DNA from 2 places in the Paraphotobacterium marinum genome. Region 2 is predicted to be linked to the other one. Evidence: predicted binding sites of a transcription regulator. Region 2 holds the regulator's gene; the other holds the start of a gene.
The links. The regulator CRP, encoded in region 2, controls carbon source genes, mostly activating them, when cyclic AMP is high. The targets are predictions, from matches to a motif close to TGTGANNNNNNTCACA.

Region 1 (3,752 bases), 210 kb from region 2:
CATTACAGGAGCTTCGAAACCTGGGATGAGACGTTTATATGAATTAGTTGATGCATTGGCAAAGGCATTTATAGCTTTGGCATGTTTAATTATACCACCGATGTAGAATAGTGCAGTTTCAGATAAACCACCATATTGGTCGCCTGCAAAAATATTTTCACCATTTTTAGCCAAAGATTGATGTACGTGCATTCCTGAGCCATTGTCTCCAACAAGTGGTTTCGGCATAAATGTAGCAGTCTTTCCAAATGCATGAGCAACGTTATGAACTACATACTTATATATTTGAATTTCGTCAGCTTTGTTGGTTAATGTATTAAATTTAGTTGCAATTTCATTTTGGCCACCAGTTGCTACTTCGTGATGATGAGCTTCAACCACTAATCCCATTTCTTCCATAATCAAGCTCATTGCTGAACGAATATCTTGTGATGAATCAACTGGAGGAACAGGGAAATAACCACCTTTAACTCCAGGTCGGTGTGCTTTATTTCCACCATCATAATCTTTATTAGAATTCCAAGCCGCTTCATATTCATCAATACTGAAGGAACAACCTGACATGTCATTTTTGTATTTTACACTATCAAAAAGAAAAAACTCGGGCTCTGGTCCTAAAAAAACAGAATCTGCGATACCTGTAGAAACCATATAATCTTCAGCATTTTTGGCTATTGATCTAGGGTCTCGCTCATAACCTTGCATTGTGGATGGTTCTAAAATATCACATCTAAGATTAAGAGTGGCCTCTTCTGTAAATGGATCTAACACGGCTGTTTCAGCATCTGGCATTAAAACCATATCTGATTCATTTATTCCTTTCCAACCAGCTATAGATGAACCATCAAACATTTTACCTTCCTCAAAAAAATCGGAATCGATTTGATGAGAAGGAATAGATACATGTTGCTCTTTACCTTTTGTATCAGTGAATCTTAAATCAATAAACTTAACTTCATGATCTTTTATCATACTTAAAACATTTTCGACAGACATGATTTTATCTCTCCAGTAATAAACTAATTTTAATTATAAAAAGTACGTGATAAAACTCGCAATATGTAACTTGTCATTATTGAAGATTTTAATGCTCATTAGAACAAAAAATATACAATAACCTTTAATATGCACCATATCAGTGCTTTTCTGCCCTAATTTGGGTTGATTTTACATGTATATTATTACGATGATTAACATCCAAAATCAATACAAAAAAAAAATTGATAATTAAAGGTGATTTATATCACACAGAGTTACAATTTTAAGGTAAAATAGTTAAATATCGTATTTTTATTTGAAGAAATTTACATTTTATTACAACAAAGTAGAAAAATTATGTCTAATTTACAAATCGAAAAATTGAGAAACATAGCAATTATTGCTCACGTTGATCATGGTAAAACAACATTAGTTGATAAGTTATTACAGCAATCAGGAACACTTCAATCAAGAGGTGAGTTAGAAGACAGAGTCATGGACTCTAATGACATTGAAAAAGAAAGAGGTATAACTATATTAGCCAAAAATACCGCTATTAATTGGAAGGACTATAGAATAAATATTGTAGACACTCCTGGACATGCTGATTTTGGTGGCGAAGTTGAACGAATTATGTCTATGGTTGATTCAGTTCTTCTGATTGTAGATGCTGTTGATGGACCAATGCCTCAAACTAGATTTGTAACTCAAAAAGCATTTGCCCATGGATTAAAGCCAATCGTTGTTATCAATAAAGTAGATAGACCTGGAGCTAGACCTGATTGGGTTATGGATCAGGTTTTCGATTTATTTGATAATTTAGATGCAACTGATGAACAACTTGATTTTAAAGTTATTTATGCATCAGCACTTAATGGATGGGCATCTTGTGAAGAAGGTGATGAAGGAACAGACATGGAGCCTTTATTCAATGCAATTGTTGATAATGTTAGCCCTCCTAATGTAAATGTTGATGGACCTCTCCAAATGCAAATTTCTCAATTAGATTATAATTCTTATGTTGGAGTAATTGGTGTAGCTAGGATTTCTCGTGGAACCGCAAAACCTAATCAGCAAGTTACAATTATTGGTGCCGATGGCAGTCAAAGAAATGCAAAAATTGGTACAGTTCTTGGTTATTTGGGGCTAGAAAGGAATGAAATCAATGAAGCAAGCGCAGGTGATATAATAGCCGTTACTGGTCTTGGTGATCTAAAGATTTCTGATACAGTCTGTGATCCTAATATGGTAGAGGCACTGCCTTCTCTAAGCGTAGACGAACCAACTGTTACCATGACATTTCAGGTCAATACATCACCATTTGCTGGTAAAGAAGGAAAATATGTTACTTCAAGAAATATCTTAGAAAGATTAGAGAAAGAACTCGTACATAATGTTGCTCTGAGAGTTGAAGAAACTGACGATCCTGATAAATTTAAAGTTTCTGGTAGAGGTGAGCTTCACTTGTCTATTTTAATTGAGAATATGAGGCGTGAGGGTTATGAGCTTGCTGTATCGAGACCAGAAGTAATATTAAAAGAAGAAAATGGCACTTTGATGGAGCCCTTTGAAACTGTGACTATAGATGTGCTTGAAGAGCATCAAGGTAGCATAATGGAGAATATTGGTCTTAGAAAAGGCGAATTAAAAGATATGTCTCCAGATGGTAAAGGTAGAGTGAGAATGGACTTTATTATGCCCTCAAGAGGTTTAATAGGATTTCAAACAGAATTTTTAACGCTTACATCAGGTTCTGGTTTGCTTTACCATACGTTTGATCATTATGGCGTACATAAAGGAGGGCAGATTGGTCAAAGAAATAATGGTGTTTTAATTTCAAATGCAACTGGAAAAGCTTTGACATATGCCTTATTTAATCTACAAGAAAGAGGTAGATTGTTTACTGAACATGCTGATGAAGTTTACGAAGGACAAATAATTGGAATTCATAATCGTTCAAATGATTTAACAGTTAATTGTTTAAAAGGAAAACAACTTACTAATGTTAGAGCTTCTGGAACGGATGATGCTTTGATTCTTACTCCAGCTATCAAATACACTTTAGAACAAGCTCTTGAATTTATAGATGATGATGAGCTAGTTGAAGTAACTCCAGAAAGCATTCGTATCAGAAAAAAACATTTGACTGAAAATGATCGTAAAAGAGCATCTAGAGCGGCTAAATAATTGTGATTGGATTAATTCAAAGGGTCGCAAAAGCAGAAGTTCAGATCAATGGAGCCAATCATTGCTCTATTGATCAAGGTATTGTTATTTTACTTGGTATAGAAGTTGAAGACTCGATTGATACAGTTGATAGGATGATTCACAAAATTATTAACTATAGAATTTTTTCCGATGAAAATAAAAAAATGAATTTGAGTCTACAAGATATAAATGGACATTTATTAGTTGTACCTCAATTTACTTTATCTGCAAATACAAAAAAAGGCTTAAGACCAAGCTTTAAGTCTGTACCAGTAGATTTTTCTAAAAATCTTTTTGAAAACTTTGTGTTAAGAGCAAAGGATAAATTAGATAATGTTAAGTCAGGCGTGTTTGCTGCAGATATGCAAGTATCATTAGTTAATGATGGGCCAGTCACGTTTTGGATTCATATATAAATTATTTACAAAAAAAGCCAATAGGCTTTTTTTGTAATAAAATTATAAAGTTGGACCAAACTGTTTTAAATATTTACCACTCTCTGAATCCTCAAACTTTTCAAAATTTTTAATAAATTTCTTCGCAAGATTTTTTGCTTTAGATTCCCA
Region 2 (3,752 bases):
TGAACAAAAATTGCTCAACCTTGGTGGTAGAAATCTTGTTATATCAAGAAGACTAGGGAAAGCACAGATTACACCTTCTATGATTGATGTTACGGAAATAATTAATTTACCAGATGAAGAATATTTTGGACCTTTGCTGCAAGTTATAAGATATGATAACTTCGAAGATGCTGTAGATGATGCTAATGATACCAAATATGGATTATCAGCCGGTATTATTACAAACGATAATACTAAATGGGAATATTTTTAGAAAATATTAGAGCTGGTATTATTAATAGAAATAAACCTTTAACTGGAGCGTCTAGTGATATGCCTTTTGGAGGAGTGGGGATATCAGGAAATCATAGGCCCAGTGCTTATTATGCAGCTGATTATTGTGCTTATCCAGTGTCTTGTATGGTAGATGAGAAAATATCAGATTTACCAACACAATTACCTATGGGTCTGAGTTTTAAAAAATAATCCTATTTTGTGACATATAAAAAGATAATTGATCCTAAAAAGATTTAGTATAGTACAACTACTTTTTTTTAGGTGAATTTTTATGGTTAAACAATTTATATCCAATCTGTGGCTAGATTATTCTGTTAGGCTTTGTCCGTCTTCTTCAAACATTCATCACATTGTGGGTGATTATGGTAGTATTACTACTGATCATTTTGCGTTGAGGACACTAAATTTACCCCAAATAAATGTACAATCTATAAGTTTATTGCTTCAAAATATTGGATATAAATCGAAAGCATCATATATCTTTAGAAAAAAAAAATTATATGCCGAACACTTCGAACATATTGATAAGAAGTTGCCTAAAATTTTCCTTAGCCAACTTAACTTACAAGATTGTTCCAAAAGTTTACAAAAATTCTGTTTGGATAAGTTTACCAAAATGAGCTTTGATCACACTAATATTGATTTTTTGTTTTCAGGTAAAACTTGGGATATAAGTATTAATGATTATGAGAAATTCTTAAAAGAAAGTGAGTATGCTGCTTGGTTTCTTGCTCATGGGTTTGGTGCTAATCATTTTACAATAAGTGTAAACGCTTTAAATAAAATAAAGTCTTTATCAGAGCTGAATGAAATCTTAATACAGAATAAAATAATAATGAATAAAAATGGTGGTTTAATTAAGGGAAGCGAAGCATTAGGATTGGAGCAATCATCAACTCTGGCTGACCATGTTCAAGTTCAGTTTAGCGATGGTTTTTTTTATATACCGGGAGGGTTTTATGAATTTTCTCAACGTTATAAGAGTATAGATAGTGGTCGAATATTTAATGGATTTATTGAAGCGTCAGCAGATAAGATATTTGAATCAACCAACAGATTATGATTTATTTTAGCTGGTCATAACAAATTCATGACCAGCAAGGATAAATTATCTAGTGCCGTAAACTACTATGGTTTTTCCATGAGCGGTAATTAAGTTCTGTTCTTCAAGCATTTTTAGTATTCTACCGACTGTTTCTCTAGAGCAGCCCACGATTTGTCCAATTTCTTGTCTTGTAATTTTAATTTGCATTCCATCTGGATGAGTCATTGCATCAGGTTGTTTAGCAAGATTTAAAAGAGTTTGAGCAATTCGTCCTGTGACGTCAAGGAAGGCAAGATCACCAACCTTTCTACTTGTTACTTGTAAGCGCTTAGCAATTTGACCCGTTAATCTCATTAAAATATCAGGGTTGACTTGTATTAGCTGCCTAAACTTTTTAAATGAGATTTCTGCTACTTCACATGGCGACTTTGCTCTCACCCAAGCTGTTCTTTCTTGTTCTGAATCGAATAAACCAATTTCACCAATAAAATCACCTTGATTAAGATAATCTAAAATCATTTCTTTTCCTTCCTCATCCTTTATGAGGACGGCAACTGATCCCTTAACTATAAAATATAATGTCTCTGCTTTTTCACCAGCATGAATAAGAGTGCTTTTTGATGGATATTTGTGAATGTGACAATGAGATAAAAACCATTCGAGGGTTGGGTCAGTTTGTGGTTTAGTCGGTATCATATTTATTTCCTTAGATTCTTTAGACTAATAACATCCATATATTGATAGCCATTAGTACGCATTATATAATTATAATACTACCCTAGCTGATGTATAATAATCAACAAATTTCTTATGTGCTCATAGCTTAATTAGGTGTTAAATATTTTTTATTTAAAGTATAAATTATTTTTGAGATAGAATGTCTGGTAAAGTTCTGAATACACCACATATATTTCTTTTTGTTTGATTTGATTTTTAATTTTGACAAGTTCAGTGTTTATATCGATATTTTCAATTTGCACACAATCTTGTTGAAGAATATAATCTTTAATCAATTCATCTAGTTGGTTCGGGGGTATTTTTTCAAAAGGAATTATCAATTTTAATAATATGCGATTAATAAAAAATATGTATAATAATGATATCATACTTCTAAATTATGGTTAATAAAATTATGTCTAGAGCCAGATTTATTGCAGGAGCTAAGTGTCCAAAATGCAAAAGAATTGATACTATCCAAGTTGTTTTTGAAGAAGGCAACGAAATTAGCAAATGTATCTTTTGTGGATATACTAATTTAAGGGACAACCCTACAACTGAAAACAAATCAGTTATTGATATAGTTACAAAGTAAAACTAGATTTTAATAATGAGGTGGTCTGGTTTCATTTTCTTGTAATTCAATATTGGATGTATTTAATTCTTTAAATTTTTTTGTTATCAATAAAAGTTGTTTCTCTAAGGTTTCTATTTTTTTTTGTTGACTATAAACTTCATCGTTTAAAGTGTCTATAGTATGTTCTTGAAAAGATACTTTGTGCTCTAACTCAATAATTTTGAGATTCATTTCTTGTATTTTATTAGATATTTGTTTCATTATAATGTTATGTTAATGTGAATCTTTAATTAGAAACTTTTTTTTATTAATAGTTATGTATTATATAAGGTAATTTACTTTATTGGTAGTCTAATTCTAAAAGCTTTGTAATATTTATAATTTAATTAAGCATTTATATTCAGGAGAGTTAAATGAAACCCGTTTTAAAATTAACAGCTATAGCAGCAACAATAATTGCATTAACAGCATGTAATAAAGATAATACATCAAATGATACTACTAAGAAATCTGAAGATACAAAAGTAGAGCAAACAGCATCAAGTGCAAGTTTTAGTTCAGACGCACAAAAGCAATCTTATGCTTATGGTGATCAAATTGGAACAATGGTGGCAACATCGCTTAAAAAGCAAAATGAGTTGGGTCTTCAACTTGATGCAAAAAGTGTAATTGATGGTTTTAATGATGCTTTGAATGACAAAAGCAAGTTGTCGCAAGAAGAAGTAGAGAAGACTCTTAAAGATTTAGATCAAAAGATTAACGAGCTTGCTAAGAAAAAAACTGAAGAAATGAGTTCTAAAAATATTAAGCTGGGTGAGCAATATGAAGCAGAAATGTTAAAGGATGGTTTTACGAAAACAAACAGTGGTCTTGTTTATAAAGAAACTCAAAAAGGCAGTGGCACTGAAAAACCATCTGATAATGACACAGTTTCGGTAAATTATTCAGGTTATTTAATTGATGAAAATGGTAAGAAAAGCTCAGAACCATTTGATACTAATTTAAAAGGCAACAATAACAAGCCAATTCAATTCAAATTAAATCAAGTAATCCCTGGTTGGCAAGAAGGTTTAAAGCTAATGACTCCAGGTTCTAAATTTGAATTTGTAATTCCGGCTAAGTTAGCTTATGGTGAGC

Region 1: a site for CRP is predicted at 1,042-1,057, ahead of typA (translational GTPase TypA). Genes of this name have one in related genera too.

Annotation. Positions count from the first base shown of each region.
Region 1 covers NZ_CP022355.1:675,563-679,314, forward strand. The annotation lists gene glnA (glutamate--ammonia ligase) at 1-996, opposite strand, end outside; gene typA (translational GTPase TypA) at 1,336-3,165, shown strand; gene dtd (D-aminoacyl-tRNA deacylase) at 3,168-3,602, shown strand; gene pckA (phosphoenolpyruvate carboxykinase (ATP)) at 3,645-3,752, opposite strand, start outside.
Region 2 covers NZ_CP022355.1:468,520-472,271, reverse strand. The annotation lists partial or broken gene astD (succinylglutamate-semialdehyde dehydrogenase) at 1-465, shown strand, start outside; gene CF386_RS02605 (DUF1338 domain-containing protein) at 548-1,339, shown strand; gene crp (cAMP-activated global transcriptional regulator CRP) at 1,385-2,017, opposite strand; gene CF386_RS13590 (YheU family protein) at 2,167-2,427, opposite strand; gene CF386_RS02590 (YheV family putative zinc ribbon protein) at 2,454-2,633, shown strand; gene CF386_RS02585 (SlyX family protein) at 2,643-2,876, opposite strand; gene fkpA (FKBP-type peptidyl-prolyl cis-trans isomerase) at 3,029-3,752, shown strand, end outside.